DNA from 3 places in the Streptomyces sp. NPDC005202 genome. Region 2 is predicted to be linked to each of the others. Evidence: predicted binding sites of a transcription regulator. Region 2 holds the regulator's gene; each other region holds the start of a gene.

Region 1 (6,179 bases), on a different contig from region 2:
GTTCCAGTTGGCCGCGCAGCACGTCCGGACCGCCCAGGGGCCGACGCAGTACGTGTTCCTCGATGACGAAGCTCAGGAGCGGGGCAGGCCGTCGCGTGAACAGTTTCTGGCGTTCCATCCGAGTGGCCACGCCCTGTTCAATCGTCTCCTCGTCCAGCAGCGGGCGCCACATGCGGAAGACTGCGCGTGCGTACTCCTCGGTCTGCAAGAGTCCCTTGACCACGTGGTTGGCGTAGGCGTGCAGTTCGACTGCATCTGGCCAAGCTCCTGGCACAGACGCCCGTACACGCCGTACAACCCCCCTCGAACCCCGTGTCGCCGCAGGTCGCACCGAGTCCCCGGATTCCGGCCGTCGGTGTCCCGACTCCTCGGCTCACCGACGGTCATCCAAAGAAAGACCCCGTGGGAAACACCTCCCACCATCCCCCGGCGCCGCTCACCGGGCAGACCGGCGGCCCCGAGGCAGACCCCCACGCCCTCGAAGCGGCGGGCGCCTTCGTAGCCACCCTCCCCCGCCTCTCCCCCGCCCTCCGCCAGATCCCCCGTGGCATGCACGACGAGCTGACGCGCCTCACCGCCCGCTGGCTCGCCGCCGGCCACACCCCCAGCGGCATCCGCACGCACATCCTGCGCGGCCTGCCCGACGACGGCACCCCGGTCCACCGCCCCGGCGGCCGCCTACACACGCGCCCGAACCCGTCGACGACGAAGACCTCTGGGGGGAGCCGCGGCCCGACGCCCCCGACAAGCACGACCCGGTCCCTCCCCACCCCGACAGACCCCGACCGTAAGGGCGTCGGACCTGGCGACGGCGGACACCGCCACGACATCTTCGGTCCATGACGACACCCCCCGACCGACAGGACTCAGCGCACCTGCCGCAGCGGCCGGCCGACCAGAGGGTCTTCACCCTCCGCTTCACCGCCTCGCCCCGCGGTGCCCGGCTCGCCCGCAGGCTCGCCTCGCACCAGATGGACGCCTGGGGGTGGAGCTACGGATCACCCGCCCACGACGCCGTGGAGCTGGTCGTCGCCGAGCTGGCCGCGAACGCCGTCACCCACGGCCGGGTGCCCGGCCGGGACGCCGGGCTGCGGCTGAGCGCGCAGGACGCAGGGCACGTACGGGTGGAGGTGAGCGACGCCCGCGGCGAGCGGCTGCCCGTGGCACGCGGAACCGGGACGGAGGAGGACGGCGGCCGGGGACTCGTCCTCGTCGCGTCCCTCGCCAAGGAGTGGGGCACGGCCCCGCGGCCCGGCGCCCCCGGCAAGATCGTCTGGGCCGTCGTGCCCACCGGGCTCCGGTGACACCGACACCGCGCAGGACCAGCGCATCTGGATGCGGTGCACCCGGCGGGCATGGTCATCGTCCGGGAGGGCGACGGCGACGTGCGCTGGTGGACTTGGGCCGGACACCGGGCGAACGCCACCCTGGCCGTCTCCCTCTCCTCCGTCACTGTGCCGCACCGGCGCGTGGAAGACCGGTTCATCCGGCTGCGTGACGACCTGACGGCGCAGAGCTGGCAGGCGGCTGTGGCCGACGCGCGAGCCGGCCTCACCCTGCCCGAGGTCGATGTGCGTGCCGTGCGGGGGCTGAAATAGCCGAGGCCCTGCCCCAGCGGCTCGCGGAAGCCGCCCTCGCGGCTCGGCTGGCGGACAAGGACGGTGCGCGTGCGGTGCTCGCGGAGGGCGTCAGGTTCCTGAGGCGGCTGATCAGCCGACAAGGCACGGCGAAGGCCCGGCACCCCGTCAGGGGCGCCGGGCCTTGCTCAAGGCTTGCCGACGTAAGACGTCAGTGGGCGTGGCCGTGGCCGTGGCCCGCGGCGGCCGGCTCCTCTTCCTCCTTCTTCTCGACGACCAGGGTCTCGGTCGTCAGGAGGAGGGAGGCGATGGAGGCGGCGTTCTCCAGGGCGGAGCGGGTGACCTTCACCGGGTCGATGACGCCGGCCTTGATCAGGTCGCCGTACTCGCCGGTGGCGGCGTTGTAGCCCTGGCTCTTGTCCAGCTCCTTGACCTTGGAGACGATCACGTAGCCCTCGAGGCCCGCGTTCTCCGCGATCCAGCGCAGCGGCTCGACGACGGCCTTGCGGACGACCGCGACACCGGTGGCCTCGTCGCCGGTCTTGTCGAGGTTGCCCTCGAGGACCTTGGAGGCGTGGACGAGCGCGGAACCACCACCGGAGACGATGCCCTCCTCGACCGCGGCGCGGGTCGCGGAGATGGCGTCCTCCAGACGGTGCTTCCTCTCCTTCAGCTCCACCTCGGTGGCGGCGCCGACCTTGATCACGCACACGCCGCCGGCCAGCTTGGCGAGGCGCTCCTGGAGCTTCTCGCGGTCCCAGTCGGAGTCGGTGGTCTCGATCTCGGCCTTGATCTGGGCGATGCGGCCCTCGACGTCCTCCTTCTTGCCGGCGCCGTCGACGATCGTGGTCTCGTCCTTGGTGACGGTGACGCGGCGGGCGGAGCCGAGGACGTCCAAGCCGACCTGGTCGAGCTTGAGGCCGACCTCCTCGGAGACGACCGTGGCACCGGTGAGGACCGCCATGTCCTGCAGCATCGCCTTGCGGCGGTCGCCGAAGCCCGGGGCCTTGATGGCGACGGTGCTGAAGGTGCCGCGGATCTTGTTGACGACCAGGGTCGACAGGGCCTCGCCCTCGACGTCCTCGGCGATGATCAGCAGCGGCTTCGAGGAGTTCGACTGGATGATCTTCTCGAGGAGCGGGAGCAGGTCCGCGATCGCGGAGATCTTGCCCTGGTGGATGAGGATGTACGGGTCGTCGAGGACGGCCTCCATGCGCTCCGGGTCCGTCACGAAGTACGGCGACAGGTAGCCCTTGTCGAAGGCCATGCCCTCGGTGAAGTCCAGCTCGAGACCGAAGGTGTTGGACTCCTCGACGGTGATGACACCGTCCTTGCCGACCTTGTCCATCGCCTCGGCGATGAGTTCGCCGACCTGCTCGTCCTGGGCGGACAGCGCGGCGACGGCGGCGATGTCGGACTTCTCGTCGATCGGGCGCGCCGAGGCGTGCAGGTCGTCGGAGACGGCCTTGACCGCGGCGTCGATGCCCTTCTTCAGGGCGGCCGGGGAGGCGCCGGCGGCGACGTTCTTCAGGCCCTCGCGCACCAGGGCCTGGGCGAGCACGGTGGCGGTGGTCGTACCGTCACCTGCGATGTCGTTGGTCTTGGTCGCCACCTCCTTCACCAGCTGGGCGCCGAGGTTCTCGTACGGGTCCTCGATCTCGATTTCGCGGGCGATGGTGACGCCGTCGTTGGTGATGGTGGGGGCGCCGAACTTCTTGTCGATGACGACGTTGCGGCCCTTGGGGCCGATCGTCACCTTGACCGTGTCGGCGAGCTTGTTGACGCCGCGCTCGAGGGCGCGACGGGCGTCCTCGTCGAACTTCAGGATCTTCGCCATGGGAGCGTTGGCCCTCTCGGGAATCTAGAGGTGCAGGGGTGCAAAGGTGAACGAACGGCGCCCCCGGCGCCCGGCTTCTTATCGGTCGCGGGGGCCAGGGGCGCAATTCGGAGCAGAAGCGCTCGAGGTGAACTACTTCTCGATGATCGCGAGCACGTCGCGAGCCGAGAGAACGAGGTACTCCTCGTTGTTGTACTTCACCTCGGTGCCGCCGTACTTGCTGTAAAGCACGACGTCGCCGACCTTCACGTCGAGCGGAAGACGGTTGCCGTCCTCGAAGCGGCCCGGGCCCACGGCCAGGACGACGCCCTCCTGGGGCTTCTCCTTGGCGGTGTCCGGAATGACCAGGCCAGAGGCCGTGGTCTGCTCGGCGTCCAGCGGCTGGACCACGATGCGGTCCTCGAGCGGCTTGATGGCAACCTTGGAGCTGGCGGTCGTCACGATCCGACCTCCCCCTTCGGAGATCTCACGGGGTTAACTGTCTGAGGTGGCGACCAGGTCGATCCGTCGTCGCGGGTGCCGGACCTGCCCGTCGCGTAGTTGGCACTCTCCAGGGGGGAGTGCCAGGACCGAGACTATGACCGTCGTTAGCACTCGGTCAAGCGGAGTGCCAATTGCCCGCGGCGCGTCGTCCGGGATTCGTGGTGGGCGTACGTCTGTGCAGCCTGCCCGGCGCTGCGGCGACCGTCCCCGGGAGCTCGGTCCCGGATGGGCGAAGCGCGGGCCGGAGGACCGGATTCCGTAGGGCCGTACGGGTGTTGTGCCCTTACGCCCCGGTTGGGGTATTCCGCCACGCCCCGGTTGGCGTATTCCACCGCCGCCTTCCCCGCCCGAGCCCGCCCCTGAGCGGTCCTCCGTCCGGGCGGACGCGGTTACCGGTGGCTGCCTGTTGCTGCCGGTCACCCGGTTCAGAAGACCCAGGTCACCCGGTTCAGAAGTAGTCCTCCAGCCGCCCCACCGTCAGCCCCCGTCCCTGGATCTGGCGGAGCAGCCGCGTCGTGCGTTCGCGGAGGGTCAGGTCGTTGAGGTCGTCGTCGTCCGAGGCGACGAGGAGGATGTCGCCGGGGTGGAGGTCGCGGCCCCGGGTGAAGTGCAGGCCGGTCTCCGTCATCGACGCCCGCCACAGGACGACTGCCGAGACGTCGCAGTCGGCGGCCGCGCGCAGGGTCGTCGCGTCGTACGCGCCGTAGGGCGGGCGGAAGAGGCGGGGGCGGACGCCGAAGCGGGACCTGAGTTTGTCCCGCTGGCCGCAGATCTCGGCGCGCTGGCCGGCGTAGGGCAGGCCGCGCAGCGAGGGGTGGTCGAGGGTGTGGTTCTGCAGGTCCGCGCCGACCGACAGCAGCCGCGCGAAGTGCCCGTAGCCCGGGCCGACGACTCTGTCCGTGAGAAACATGCTGACCGGCAGCCGCAGTTCACGGACCATGTCGACGAACCGCGGATCCTTCTCCGCCCCGTCGTCGTAGGTGAGGAAGACGACCTTGTCGGAGGTGCGGATGTGGTTCACCACCGGGGGCAGCCCCGGGCCCGACGTGCCGGGGAGCCGGGGCCGGGCCGGCGGTTTCGGGGCCGGGGCCAGCGGGGCTGCGAGACCCCAGCGGCGGTATGGCTGCTCGGCGGCCGGCCCGTGCGGCCGTACCCGCTGGGCCGCCTTCCTGCCCAGCCGCTCGATCGGGTCCACGGACGGCGCGCAGCCGGTCAGCAGCGCGGCCGCGAGCAGGGCCGCGGCCGCGCGCCGCAGCCTCACAGGTAGTCCTCCAGCCGGGCCACCGCGTACCCCTCGGCCGTGACCTTGTGCAGGAACCGGCGGACCATGTCGGGCATCGTGCCCTTCCAGTCGTTCCGGCCCCGGAAGTGGGTGAGGACGATGTCGCCGGGGTGCAGGTCCTGGTCCGTCTCGCGGTACTCCCAGTGGTCGACGAAGACCTCCTCGTCCCAGATGGGCGCGTACTTGATGCCGCAGGACTTGGCGGCGCGCAGGGTGTCCTGGTTGTAGGAGCCGTAGGGCGGGCGGAAGACCTGCGGGCGCTTGCCGAACTGCCGCCTCATGATGTCCTGCATGTCGCAGATCTCGTGCTTCTGCTCCTCGTAGGACAGGCCGGGCAGGTAGGGGTGGTGGAGGGTGTGGTTGTTGAGGGTGACCCCCGAGGCCTGCATCTTCCGGAAGTAGCCGTAGTCGTCCTTCACCAGGTAGTTGCTGAGGAAGGCGGTGTAGGGGATCTTCAGGTCCCGCATCATGTTCAGGAACGCCGGGTCCTTCTCCTCGCCGTCGTCGATCGTGAGGAAGACGACCCTGTCCCTGGTGGGGATGGTGGTGAAGACCGGGGGCAGGTTCAGCTCCTCCTGCTGGTCCACCTCGAAGCCCTCGCGGGCGGTGATCCTCGGTTTCTGCGCGGGCGGCGGTGGAGGCGTCAGCGGGACCTTGTTCAGGCCCCAGCGCCTGGCGGCGGCCGCGCGGGTCTCGTAGGAGGCGTGCAGCCGGGTGGCGTAGGAGTCGAGGGCGCGGGCCGGGGGCGCCTGGAGGCGCTGCTGGCCGTGGGCGGGCCGTACGGGCGTGTCCGGCTGCGCGCAGCCGGCGGCGAGGGCGGCGACTGCCAGGGCCGCGAGACCGCCGGGGATCCCCGCCGTGCGGTACGCGCCCCCACTGTCACACTTTTTGTCATTTTGTACTACTACTCGCATGGTGCCGGATCCTCCCAGGCCACCGCCCGGAACCGGGGCCGACACCGCGGCCGCAGGCGCACCATCCACCGACTGGCCCACAATGA
Region 2 (6,179 bases):
AACGGTTCTGGGGCCGGCCGGCCGAGCAGGGCTTCCGCGCCGGTGCTGGACAATGGAAGGCATGCCTTCCGCACTCCCCGACGGCGAGCCCGTCCCCGACGACGGCGCGCTGCCCGCGTCCGCGCTCGCCGGGGCCGCCGAGCGCCCCCTCGGGTTCTACCTGCACGTCCCGTACTGCGCGACCCGCTGCGGCTACTGCGATTTCAACACCTACACCGCCACCGAGCTGCGCGGCACCGGCGGGGTGCTCGCCTCCCGCGAGAACTACGCCGAGACCCTGGTCGACGAGATCCGCCTCGCCCGCAAGGTGCTCGGCGACGACCCGCGCGAGGTCCGCACGGTCTTCGTCGGCGGCGGTACGCCCACGCTGCTGGCCGCGGACGACCTGGTACGGATGGTGCGGGCGATCCGCGACGAGTTCGGCCTCGCGGCCGACGCGGAGGTCACCACGGAGGCGAACCCGGAGTCGGTCGACCCGGCCTACCTGGCCACCCTCCGGCAGGGCGGCTTCAACCGGATCTCCTTCGGCATGCAGAGCGCCAAGCAGCACGTGCTGAGGATCCTCGACCGCACGCACACGCCGGGCCGCCCCGAGGAGTGCGTGGCTCAGGCGCGGGCGGCCGGGTTCGAGCACGTCAACCTCGACCTGATCTACGGCACCCCCGGAGAGTCGGACGACGACTGGCGGGCCTCGCTGGACGCGGCCCTGGGCGCCGGGCCGGACCACATCTCCGCCTACGCCCTGATCGTCGAGGAGGGCACACAGCTCGCCCGCCGCATCCGCCGCGGTGAGATCCCGATGACGGACGACGACGTGCACGCCGACCGTTACCTGATCGCGGAGGAGACCCTGTCCGCGGCCGGCTTCGACTGGTACGAGGTCTCCAACTGGGCCACCTCCGAGTCGGGCCGCTGCCTCCACAACGAGCTCTACTGGCGCGGCGCCGACTGGTGGGGCGCGGGCCCCGGCGCCCACAGCCACGTGGGCGGCGTGCGCTGGTGGAACGTGAAGCATCCGGGCGCGTACGCGGCGGCCCTCGCCGCGGGCCGCTCCCCGGGCGCCGGCCGGGAGATCCTCACGGACGAGGACCGCCGGGTGGAGCGGATCCTGCTGGAGCTGCGGCTGCGCGAGGGGGTGCCGCTGAAGCTGCTCCGTGAGCAGGGGCTTGCCGCCGCGCGCCGGGCACTGTCGGACGGACTCCTCCAGGAGCAGCCGTACGAGGAGGGCCGGGCGGTGCTGACCCTCAGGGGCCGGCTGCTGGCGGACGCGGTGGTGCGGGACCTCGTGGACTGAGCTACGCGGGCTCGGTCACGAAATCGATCAGCTGCTCCACCCTGCCCAGCAGCTCCGGCTGAAGGTCCTTGTACGACCGCACCCGGGACAGGATGTACTGCCAGGCGGCGCCGGTGTTCTCCGGCCAGCCCAGGGCCCGGCACACGCCCGTCTTCCAGTCCTGGCCGCGGGGGACCCGGGGCCAGCCTGCGATCCCGAGCGACGACGGCTTCACGGCCTCCCAGATGTCGATGTACGGATGGCCCACCACCAGGGCGTGTTCGCTGGTCACCGACTCGGCGATGCGCCACTCCTTGGTGCCCGGCACCAGGTGGTCGACGAGGACGCCGAGGCGGGCGTCCGGGCCGGGGGCGAAGTCGGCCACGATGGCGGGCAGGTCGTCGACGCCCTCCAGATACTCGACGACCACGCCCTCGACGCGCAGGTCGTCGCCCCAGACCCGCTCCACCAGTTCGGCGTCGTGACGGCCCTCCACATAGATGCGCCCGGCGCGGGCCACGCGCGCGCGTGCGCCGGGGACGGCGACCGAACCGGATGCCGTACGGGTGGGTCGTACCGGCCCCGAAGAAGACTTCACCAGCGTCACCACCCGGCCCTCCAGGAGGAAGCCCCGCGGCTGGAGCGGAAACACCCGGTGCCTGCCGAAGCGGTCCTCCAGCGTGACCGTGCCGGCCTCGCAGCGGATCACCGCGCCGCAGAACCCGGTTCCCGGCTCCTCGACCACCAGCCCCGGCTCCGCCGGGACCTCAGGGACGGAACCGGGCTTCTTCCACGGCGGGGTCAGGTCGGGCGAGTACTGGCGCATTCGAGTGACGATATGGAGAACCCCGCACCCGATCAGCGCGACACGCCGAAACGTGCCGCCAGGGCGTCCCGCTGCGCCCGGACGAACTCCGCGTCCACCACCGCTCCGTGGCCGGGCACGTACAGCGCGTCCTCGCCGCCCAGGCCGAGCAGCCGGTCGAGGGCGGCGGGCCACCGGGACGGTACGGCGTCCGGGCCCGCCTGGGGTTCGCCGGACTCCTCGACCAGATCGCCGCAGAACACCACCGGAATTTCGCCCGGCACCACGACCGCGAGGTCGTGCGCGGTGTGTCCCGGGCCCACGTTCACCAGCAGGACCTCGCGGCAGCCGCCCAGGTCGAGGGTCCACCGCTCCCGGACCTGATGGCGGGGACGTGCGAGGGCGTCCGCCGCCTCCTGGGCCGCCCCGGTACCCAGTCCGTTGCGCACCGCGTCCGCGCGCAGCCCCTCCCGATCCTGGACGAACACCTCCTCCGCGCCCGCCGCGGCGAAGATCTCCGCGCCCGCGAACGCCGCCGCCCCGAAGACGTGGTCGAAGTGGGGGTGCGTGAGCGCGAGAAGCGTCACACGGCGGCCGGCGAGCTCCTGCGCCTGCGCCCGCAACCGCGCGCCCTCGGCCAGACTCGACCCCGCGTCGATCAGCAGCGCGGAGCCCTCCCCGACGACCAGCCCCGCCGTGCAGTCCCACACCGGAAGCCGACACCGCCCCACCCCGGGTGCCAGTTGCTCCCACCCCAGCCCTTCCCAAGTCACCGTCATGCGGCGACGCTAGCGGTACAGCATCCCCGGCGCGATGTCGCAGGCCGTCGCGGGACCGGCCTTGCCGGGGGCGTACCCGACGGCCGTACACTGGGCCGGGTAAAGCTGGCACTCGTATGCGCCGAGTGCCAGGCGAGGAGCCGAGGAACGCGTTCTGGAGGTGTGCGCGATGCTCAGTGAACGAAGGCTTCAGGTGCTGCGCGCCATCGTCCAGGACTATGTCGGCACCGAGGAGCCGGTCGGCTCCAAGGCCCTCACCGAGCGGCACAACCTCGGCGTCTCGCCGGCCACGGTCCGCAACGACATGGCGGCCCTGGAGGACGAGGGCTACATCGCCCAGCCGCACACCAGCGCCGGGCGCATCCCCACCGACAAGGGCTACCGCCTCTTCGTCGACAAGCTGGCCGAGGTCAAGCCGATGAGCGCGCCCGAGCGGCGCGCCATCCAGAACTTCCTCGACGGCGCCGTCGACCTCGACGACGTGGTGGCCCGGACGGTCCGGCTGCTCGCGCAGCTGACCCGGCAGGTCGCCGTCGTGCAGTACCCGTCGCTGACCCGCTCGACCGTGCGGCACGTGGAGCTGCTGTCGCTCGCGCCCGCGCGCGTGATGCTCGTGCTGATCACGGACACCGGCCGGGTCGAGCAGCGGATGATCGACTGCCCGGCCCCCTTCGGGGAGACGTCCCTGGCGGACCTGCGGGCGCGGCTGAACAGCCGGGTCGCCGGCCGCCGCTTCACGGACGTGCCGCAGCTGGTGGAGGACCTGCCGGAGGGCTTCGACGTCGAGGACCGGGGCACGGTGTCGACGGTGCTGTCCACCCTGCTGGAGACGCTCGTCGAGGAGAACGAGGAGCGGCTGATGATCGGCGGCACCGCCAATCTGACCCGCTTCGCCCACGACTTCCCCCTCACCATCCGCCCCGTTCTGGAGGCGCTGGAGGAGCAGGTCGTGCTCCTGAAGCTGCTCGGCGAGACGAAGGATCCGGGCATGACCGTGCGCATCGGTCACGAGAACGCCTACGAAGGACTCAACTCCACGTCCATCGTGTCGGTCGGCTACGGTTCGGGCGGCGAGGCAGTCGCCAAGCTCGGCGTGGTCGGACCGACCCGCATGGACTACCCGGGAACGATGGGAGCGGTACGCGCAGTGGCACGGTACGTCGGACAGATCCTGGCGGAGTCGTAAGTGGCCACGGACTACTACGCCGTACTCGGCGTGCGCCGCGACGCGTCGCAGGAAGAGATCAAGAAGGCCTTCCGGCGGCTCGCGCGCGAGCTGCATCCGGACGTCAACCCCGATCCGAAGACCCAGGAGCGGTTCAAGGAGATCAACGCCGCCTACGAGGTGCTGTCGGACCCGCAGAAGAAGCAGGTCTACGACCTCGGTGGCGACCCGCTCTCACAGTCGGGCGGTGCCGGGGCGGGCGGCTTCGGGGCCGGTGCCTTCGGGAACTTCTCCGACATCATGGACGCGTTCTTCGGCACGGCGTCGCAGCGCGGGCCGCGCTCGCGCACGCGCCGGGGCCAGGACGCGATGATCCGGATCGAGGTCGAGCTGGACGAGGCGGCCTTCGGCACGACGAAGGACATCCAGGTCGACACGGCGGTCGTGTGCAACACCTGCAACGGTGAGGGCGCGGCACCGGGGACGACGGCCCAGACATGTGACATGTGCCGCGGCCGCGGCGAGGTGTCGCAGGTCACCCGGTCCTTCCTGGGCCAGGTCATGACCTCCCGCCCGTGCCCCCAGTGCCAGGGCTTCGGCACCGTGGTGCCCACCCCGTGCCCGGAGTGCGCCGGCGACGGCCGCGTCCGCGCCCGGCGGACCCTGACCGTGAAGATCCCGGCCGGTGTCGACAACGGCACCCGCATCCAGCTCGCGGGCGAGGGCGAGGTCGGCCCCGGCGGCGGTCCCGCCGGTGACCTGTACGTCGAGATCCACGAGCTGCCGCACCCGACGTTCCAGCGGCGTGGCGACGACCTGCACTGCACGGTCACCATCCCGATGACCGCGGCGGCCCTCGGCACCAAGGTGCCGCTGGAGACCCTCGACGGCCTGGAGGAGGTCGACATCCGCCCGGGCACCCAGTCCGGCCAGTCGATCCCGCTGCACGGCCGCGGTGTCACGCACCTGCGCGGCGGCGGCCGGGGCGACCTCATCGTCCACGTCGAGGTGCAGACCCCGACCAAGCTCGACCTCGAGCAGGAGCGTCTGCTGCGCGAGCTGGCCAAACTCCGCGGCGAGGAACGCCCGCAGGGCCAGTTCCAGCCGGGCCAGCAGGGGCTGTTCTCCAGGCTGAAGGACGCGTTCAACGGGCGCTGATCCGACCCTCGTCCCCTTGGCCCGGCCAGGGGGACGGCCGGATTCGGACTTGTTCACAGGACGTGACAACATGCGGTCATGTCCTCCGCGCTGACCGATCTCTTCCCGTATCCGATCGTGCAGGCCCCCATGGCGGGCGGCGTCTCCGTACCGCAGCTCGCCGCCGCCGTGTCCGAGGCGGGCGGGCTGGGCTTCCTCGCCGCCGGGTACAAGACGGCGGACGGCATGTACCAGGAGATCAAGCAGCTGCGCGGGCTGACCGGCCGCCCCTTCGGCGTGAACCTGTTCATGCCGCAGCCCGAATACGCCGAGTGCGGCGCCGTGGACCTCTACGCCCACCAGCTGGCCGGCGAGGCCGCCTGGTACGAGACCGAGCTCGGCGACCCGGACAGCGGACGCGACGACGGCTACGACGCCAAACTCGCCGTGCTCCTGGACAACCCGGTGCCGGTGGTCTCCTTCCACTTCGGCGTCCCCGCCCGCGAGGTCGTGGACTCCCTGCAGTGGGCCGGCACCTTCGTCCTCGTCACCGCGACCACCGCCGAGGAGGCGCTCGCCGTGCAGCGGGCGGGGGCCGACGCGGTGATCGCGCAGGGCGTGGAGGCCGGCGGCCACCAGGGCACCCACCGCGACCTGCCGGAGAACGACGGCTCCGGCATCGGCGTGCTCGCGCTCGTCGCCCAGGTCCACGAGGCGGTGAGCATCCCCGTCGTCGCCGCCGGCGGCATCATGCGCGGCAGCCAGATCGCCGCCGTGCTCGCCGCGGGCGCGAGCGCCGCCCAGCTCGGCACGGCGTTCCTCGGCACGCCCGAGTCCGGCGCGCACGCCCTGCACAAGCAGGCGCTGACCGATCCCCTGTTCGCCCGTACGGAGTTGACGCGGGCGTTCTCCGGGCGGCCGGCCCGCGGCCTGGTCAACCGCTTCCTGCGCGAGCACGGCCCGTACGCGCCCGCCGCCTACCCCGAGATCCACCACCTGACCTCCCCGCTGCGCAAGGCG
Region 3 (6,179 bases), on a different contig from region 2:
CGCCCGCGGCGGCGCGGCGGGCGTAGTACGACACCACGTCCTCCCCGGGGACGCCGCCCGGCGAAAACATGCGCGTCATGGGCGCCATCACGATCCGGTTGGGGACGGTGAGGCCGTTCAGCGTGAGAGGACGGGACAGGATGCGGGCCGCGCGGGAAGCGGACTCGGTTGCGGTGGCGGTCACGTGGCGGACTCCTCGGAGGCGTGATGAGTACCAGCTGGTATGTGCACGCGCATTACTGCACACAGGCGTCAACTGCCCCACCCGGTACGGCATTCCGCCGTCCGGCGCCACTTGCTGTGATCCGGAACACGCCCGAGGGCGGCACCCCCTGCTTCCAGGGAGTGCCGCCCTCGGCACGGAAGGGACGGTTCCGATCCTCGAAGATCCTTCGAAGGATCAGAAGTCCATGTCACCGCCCGGCATGCCGCCGCCGGCCGGCGCGGAGGCCTTCTCCGGCTTGTCGGCGATGACGGCCTCGGTGGTGAGGAACAGCGCGGCGATGGAGGCGGCGTTCTGCAGCGCGGAACGGGTCACCTTCGCCGGGTCGATGATGCCTTCCTTGATCAGGTCGACGTACTCGCCGGTCGCGGCGTTCAGGCCGTGGCCCGGGGTCAGGTTGCGCACCTTCTCGACCACGACGCCGCCCTCGAGGCCGGCGTTGATCGCGATCTGCTTCAGCGGGGCCTCGAGCGCGAGCTTCACGGCCTGGGCGCCGGTCGCCTCGTCACCCTCGAGCTCCAGCTTCTCGAAGACCTGGGAGGCCTGCAGCAGGGCCACGCCACCACCGGCGACGATGCCCTCCTCGACGGCCGCCTTGGCGTTGCGGACGGCGTCCTCGATGCGGTGCTTGCGCTCCTTGAGCTCCACCTCGGTGGCGGCACCGGCCTTGATGACCGCGACACCGCCGGCGAGCTTGGCCAGGCGCTCCTGCAGCTTCTCGCGGTCGTAGTCGGAGTCGCTGTTCTCGATCTCGGCGCGGATCTGGTTGACGCGACCCGCGACCTGCTCGGCGGAGCCGGCACCGTCGACGATGGTGGTCTCGTCCTTGGTGATGACGACCTTGCGGGCGCGGCCCAGGAGGTCCAGGGTCGCGTTCTCCAGCTTGAGGCCGACCTCCTCGGAGATGACCTCGCCGCCCGTGAGGATGGCGATGTCGCCGAGCATGGCCTTGCGGCGGTCGCCGAAGCCCGGGGCCTTGACGGCGACGGACTTGAAGGTGCCGCGGATCTTGTTGACGACCAGGGTGGACAGGGCCTCGCCCTCGACGTCCTCGGCGATGATCAGCAGCGGCTTGCCCGACTGCATGACCTTCTCAAGGAGCGGGAGCAGGTCCTTGACCGCGGAGATCTTGGAGTTGGCGATGAGGATGTACGGGTCCTCGAGCACCGCCTCCATGCGCTCCATGTCGGTCGCGAAGTAGGCGGAGATGTAGCCCTTGTCGAAGCGCATGCCCTCGGTGAGCTCCAGCTCCAGACCGAAGGTCTGCGACTCCTCGACGGTGATGACGCCTTCCTTGCCGACCTTGTCCATGGCCTCGGCGATGAGCTCGCCGATCTGGGTGTCGGCGGCGGAGATGGAGGCCGTGGAGGCGATCTGCTCCTTGGTCTCGACCTCCTTGGCCTGGTCGAGCAGGGCGGCGGAGACGGCCTCGACGGCCTTCTCGATACCGCGCTTCAGGGCCATGGGGTTGGCGCCGGCGGCGACGTTGCGCAGGCCCTCCTTGACCAGCGCCTGGGCCAGGACGGTAGCGGTCGTCGTACCGTCACCGGCGACGTCGTCGGTCTTCTTCGCTACTTCCTTGACCAGCTCGGCGCCGATCTTCTCGTACGGGTCCTCGAGCTCGATCTCCTTGGCGATGGAGACACCGTCGTTGGTGATCGTGGGGGCGCCCCACTTCTTCTCGAGGACGACGTTGCGGCCCTTGGGGCCGAGGGTCACCTTGACGGCGTCCGCGAGCTGGTTCATGCCGCGCTCGAGGCCGCGCCGCGCCTCCTCGTCGAACGCGATGATCTTGGCCATGTGAAGTGGTCCCTCCAGGACTGGGGGTGATTACTTCGGACCGCGCCCGCGCCCGCGACGGACGGCCCCGACCGGTGGTTCCTTGCCCCACCTGGTCCGTGGCCTCACCGACCCGGTCCTTCATTGTCACTCTCACCTTCAGAGTGCTAACGCCAATGATTAGCACTCGCCCCTGCCGAGTGCAAGCGCCTCGGGGGATCGGCGGCGGCGCTCAGCCGCGCGCGAACCGGGATCGGCAGATGCGCTCAGCCGCCGCGACCAGGGAGCGTACGAGCGCGGGAGCAGGCGCGCCCGGGTGTGCGTGCAGCCGTCGAACGGTCCCGGACACGCCGAAGGGCTCGCACCCCATGGAGGTGCGAGCCCTTCGGCAGAAGACGTTGCTTGCGGTGGTCGCGCGATTCAGGCCGTGACGCGGACCATGTCGGCCTGCGGGCCCTTCTGGCCCTGCGAGATCTCGAACTCGACCCGCTGGCCCTCTTCCAGCGTGCGGTAGCCGTCCATCTGGATCGCGCTGTAGTGGACGAAGACGTCCGCACCACCGTCGACCGCGATGAAGCCGTACCCCTTCTCCGCGTTGAACCACTTGACGGTGCCCTGAGCCATGCCTAACTCCCCTATTACTGGCCCTTGCACAGATCCACACTTCGCGGATCCGGGTCAGACCTCACCCCCCATGGATTTGGGGGCGTGCGCCGGAACGCGTCGACCGCGGCTGAATGTATCTGTCCAACTGCCGTCTGCAACAGGTCAATCGGACGAGAATTCTGGACGTGGCCGGTCCGGAATGTGGTGAGAATTCACCTGAATTCAGGGCAAGTCGGGCCCCACAAAGGCCACAAAAGCCGCAAAAAACCCGCGCACTTTGGCTACTTCTTGTCGGGCACGCGGGAGGAATCCAGGGCTTCCGACCCGGGGATCAGAAGCGCGTTCCCCAACTGTACCGCGCTCAATCACGCTGAATTGCCCCCTCCGCTTCTCTCACGGAGGGGGCAATTCGATGAACTCTCGGTGACGAGCGTTACCGAAGGTAACGATCAGCCGCCGGCGACTGCCGGAATGATGGAGACGCCCGCGCCGTCCGGGGTCGCGGTCTCCAGGCCCTGCTCGAAGCGGACGTCGTCGTCGTTGACGTAGACGTTGACGAAGCGGCGCAGCTTCCCCTGGTCGTCCAGCACGCGGGCGGCAATGCCGGTGTGGTTCTTCTCCAGGTCGGCGATGACCTCGGCGAGGGTCGCGCCCTCGGCGGTCACCTCGGCCTGACCGCCGGTGTAGGTGCGCAGGATGGTGGGGATGCGAACGGTCACGCTCATACGAGGCCAGCCTCTCGGAAGGAGTCCAGGGTCGGACGGATCGTCGCGGTGAGGCCGGTGCCCGCCACCGCGTCCAGGGTCTTCAGGCCGTCGCCGGTGTTGAGGACGACGGTCGTCTTCGCCGGGTCGAGGACGCCGCTCTCGATCAGCTTCTTCGTCACGCCGACCGTCACACCGCCCGCCGTCTCCGCGAAGATGCCCTCGGTGCGGGCGAGGAGCTTGATGGCGTCCACGACCTGCTCGTCGGTGACGTCCTCCACGGCACCGCCGGTGCGGCGCGCGATGTCGAGGACGTACGGGCCGTCGGCCGGGTTGCCGATCGCCAGCGACTTGGCGATGGTGTTCGGCTTCTGCGGCCGGACGACCTCGTGGCCGGCCTTGAAGGCGGTGGACACCGGCGAACAGCCCTCGGCCTGGGCGCCGAAGATCTTGTACGGCTTGTCCGCCACCAGCCCGAGCTTGATGAGCTCCTGCAGACCCTTGTCGATCTTCGTGAGCTGGGAGCCGGAGGCGATGGGCACGACGATCTGGTCCGGCAGCCGCCAGCCCAGCTGCTCGCAGATCTCGTACGCCAGGGTCTTGGACCCCTCCGCGTAGTACGGCCGCAGGTTGACGTTGACGAAGCCCCAGCCCTCGCCGGCCGGGTCGCCGATCAGCTCGGAGCAGAAGCGGTTCACGTCGTCGTAGTTGCCCTCGATACCGACGAGGTCGCCGCCGTAGATCGCGGCCATGACGACCTTGCCCTGCTCCAGGTCGTGCGGGATGAAGACGCAGGAGCGGAAGCCGGCGCGGGCGGCCGCGGCGCCGACGGCACCGGCCAGGTTTCCGGTGGAGGAGCAGGACAGGGTGGTGAAGCCGAAGGCGCGGGCGGCCTCCAGGGCCTGGGCGACGACGCGGTCCTTGAAGGAGTGCGTCGGGTTGCCGGAGTCGTCCTTCACATACAACCCGCCGGTCACGCCGAGCTCGCGGGCGAGGTTGTCGGCCTTGACGAGCTTGGTCCAGCCCGGGTTCAGGTTCGGCTTTTCGGCCACGTCCGCGGGGACGGGCAGCAGCGGCGCGTAGCGCCAGATGTTCGCGGGGCCCGCCTCGATCTGCTTGCGGAGCTCCTCGGTGTCGTAGGCCGAGAAGTCGTAGGCGATCTCCAGGGGGCCGAAACACTCCTCGCACGCGAAGACCGGGCCGAGGGGCACGCGGTGGCCGCACTCGCGGCAGGACAGCGCGGCGGCGGGACCGAGGTCGACGGTGTCAGCGGTGGTTGCAGCGGTCTGCACAGCCATGTGAGGCGAGGCCCTTTCTCCTCATCTTCCTCACGACGCATCTCGCCGTGAGACGGATTTGGCACCTTCCCTAGCCGGGAGCCTCGCAATGGATGGACGAGAACCGGCTGGAGGGTTGCCGGGGCTTCATCGGGCCGTGTCCCTCTGCCCCTCTGGATGAGCGGTATGCGGTTGTGGGTGGCGGTGACCCGCGACATGCGATGGTCATCCGCGTTGTTCAAGACTGTAACCGAAGGCCAGGACAGTTGAGATAGTCGTCCGAACCGCGAGACGGATCACCCGACTGTGTGAATCCGTACTGTGATTTGAACTGCAGTGAGGAGCCGCAGACCGTGCTGGAAGAAGTCGAGCGCTGGCTGAGGACACGCTCCTGGTCCGTGACCGATCGCCCGCTCTACAGGATCCTGGCCGCCAAACGCGCGAGCGGCTCGTCGGTCAGCGTCGTGCTGCCCGCCCTCAACGAGGAGGAGACGGTCGGCGACATCGTCACCGTGATCCGTCACGACCTGATGCAGCAGGTCCCGCTCGTCGACGAGATCGTCGTCGTCGACTCGGGTTCCACCGACCGCACCTCCGAGGTGGCCGCCGCCGCGGGCGCCCGCGTCGTCCACCGCGACGACATCCTGCCGCGGATCCCGGCGGTCCCGGGCAAGGGTGAGGTGCTGTGGCGCTCCCTGCTCGTGACCGAGGGGGACGTCGTCTGCTTCATCGACGCCGACCTGAAGGAGTTCTCCTCCGACTTCGTCACCGGGATCGTGGGCCCGCTGCTCACCGACCCCGACGTCGACCTGGTCAAGGCCATGTACGACCGTCCCCTGGGCTCGGCGGCCGGTCAGGGCGGGCGCGTCACCGAGCTGATGGCGCGGCCGCTGCTCAACATGCACTGGCCGCAGCTGGCCGGCTTCGTGCAGCCGCTCGGCGGCGAGTACGCGGCCCGCCGCTCCCTGCTGGAACAGCTGCCGTTCCCCGTCGGGTACGGCGTCGAGCTGGGCATGCTGGTCGACGCACTGCACCTGGTGGGCCTGGACGCGCTCGCGCAGGTCGACGTCGGTGTGCGCAAGCACCGGCACCAGGACGGGCAGGCGCTGGGCCGCATGGCCGCCGCGATCTACCGCACCGCCCAGCTGCGCCTGGCCCGCGGCCATCTGATCCGCCCCTCCCTCACCCAGTTCGAACGGGGGGAGGACGGCTTCGAGCCGCGCACCTACTCGGTGGACATGGAGGAGCGGCCGCCGATGCTCGAGATCGCGGAGTACGCCGCACGCAAGGTGGCGTGAAATCCCGGCCCGGCCGTATACGGCCCACCCACGAAGCGGAACCGTACGTTTGAGCGTTTCCAGGCTGGGCTAGGTTGAGTGCTATGGCTTCAACGCACGGTGCCGAGGTGCTGGTCGCGTCCAATCGCGGCCCGGTTTCGTACGAGGTGCGCGAGGACGGCTCGCTCCACGCCAAACGTGGAGGCGGAGGGCTGGTGTCCGGGCTGTCGGCGATCGGGCCGGACGCGGGCGCGGTATGGGTGTGCGCCGCGCTGAGCGACGCCGACCGGGAGGCGGTGCGCCGCTTCGAGGG

What was found. Region 2 encodes HrcA, which represses chaperone genes, less so after heat shock. Its sites were predicted from a motif close to TTNGCACTCNGNNNNNCNGAGTGCNAA; they were not measured.
Region 1: a site for HrcA is predicted at 4,002-4,028, ahead of groES (co-chaperone GroES). Genes of this name have one in related genera too.
Region 3: a site for HrcA is predicted at 2,183-2,209, ahead of groL (chaperonin GroEL). Genes of this name have one in related genera too.

The regions. Positions count from the first base shown of each region.
Region 1 covers NZ_JBEXHW010000004.1:235,557-241,735, reverse strand. Annotated here, with positions in the region: partial or broken gene ABZV31_RS10230 (DUF5753 domain-containing protein) at 1-253, opposite strand, end outside; gene ABZV31_RS10225 (hypothetical protein) at 403-843, shown strand; gene ABZV31_RS10220 (ATP-binding protein) at 840-1,304, shown strand; gene ABZV31_RS10215 (hypothetical protein) at 1,356-1,598, shown strand; gene groL (chaperonin GroEL) at 1,789-3,414, opposite strand; gene groES (co-chaperone GroES) at 3,547-3,855, opposite strand; gene ABZV31_RS10200 (polysaccharide deacetylase family protein) at 4,346-5,152, opposite strand; gene ABZV31_RS10195 (polysaccharide deacetylase family protein) at 5,155-6,093, opposite strand; gene ABZV31_RS10190 (class I SAM-dependent methyltransferase) at 6,076-6,179, shown strand, end outside.
Region 2 covers NZ_JBEXHW010000001.1:73,834-80,012, forward strand. Annotated here, with positions in the region: gene ABZV31_RS00290 (ATP-binding SpoIIE family protein phosphatase) at 1-2, shown strand, start outside; gene hemW (radical SAM family heme chaperone HemW) at 62-1,294, shown strand; gene ABZV31_RS00300 (DUF3097 domain-containing protein) at 1,296-2,099, opposite strand; gene ABZV31_RS00305 (MBL fold metallo-hydrolase) at 2,132-2,857, opposite strand; gene hrcA (heat-inducible transcriptional repressor HrcA) at 3,027-4,043, shown strand; gene dnaJ (molecular chaperone DnaJ) at 4,044-5,180, shown strand; gene ABZV31_RS00320 (nitronate monooxygenase) at 5,259-6,179, shown strand, end outside.
Region 3 covers NZ_JBEXHW010000010.1:50,652-56,830, reverse strand. Annotated here, with positions in the region: gene ABZV31_RS17455 (NADH:flavin oxidoreductase) at 1-184, opposite strand, end outside; gene groL (chaperonin GroEL) at 401-2,023, opposite strand; gene ABZV31_RS17445 (cold-shock protein) at 2,423-2,626, opposite strand; gene ABZV31_RS17440 (MoaD/ThiS family protein) at 3,058-3,333, opposite strand; gene thrC (threonine synthase) at 3,330-4,610, opposite strand; SAM riboswitch class I at 4,629-4,773, opposite strand; gene ABZV31_RS17430 (glucosyl-3-phosphoglycerate synthase) at 4,943-5,887, shown strand; gene ABZV31_RS17425 (trehalose-6-phosphate synthase) at 5,971-6,179, shown strand, end outside.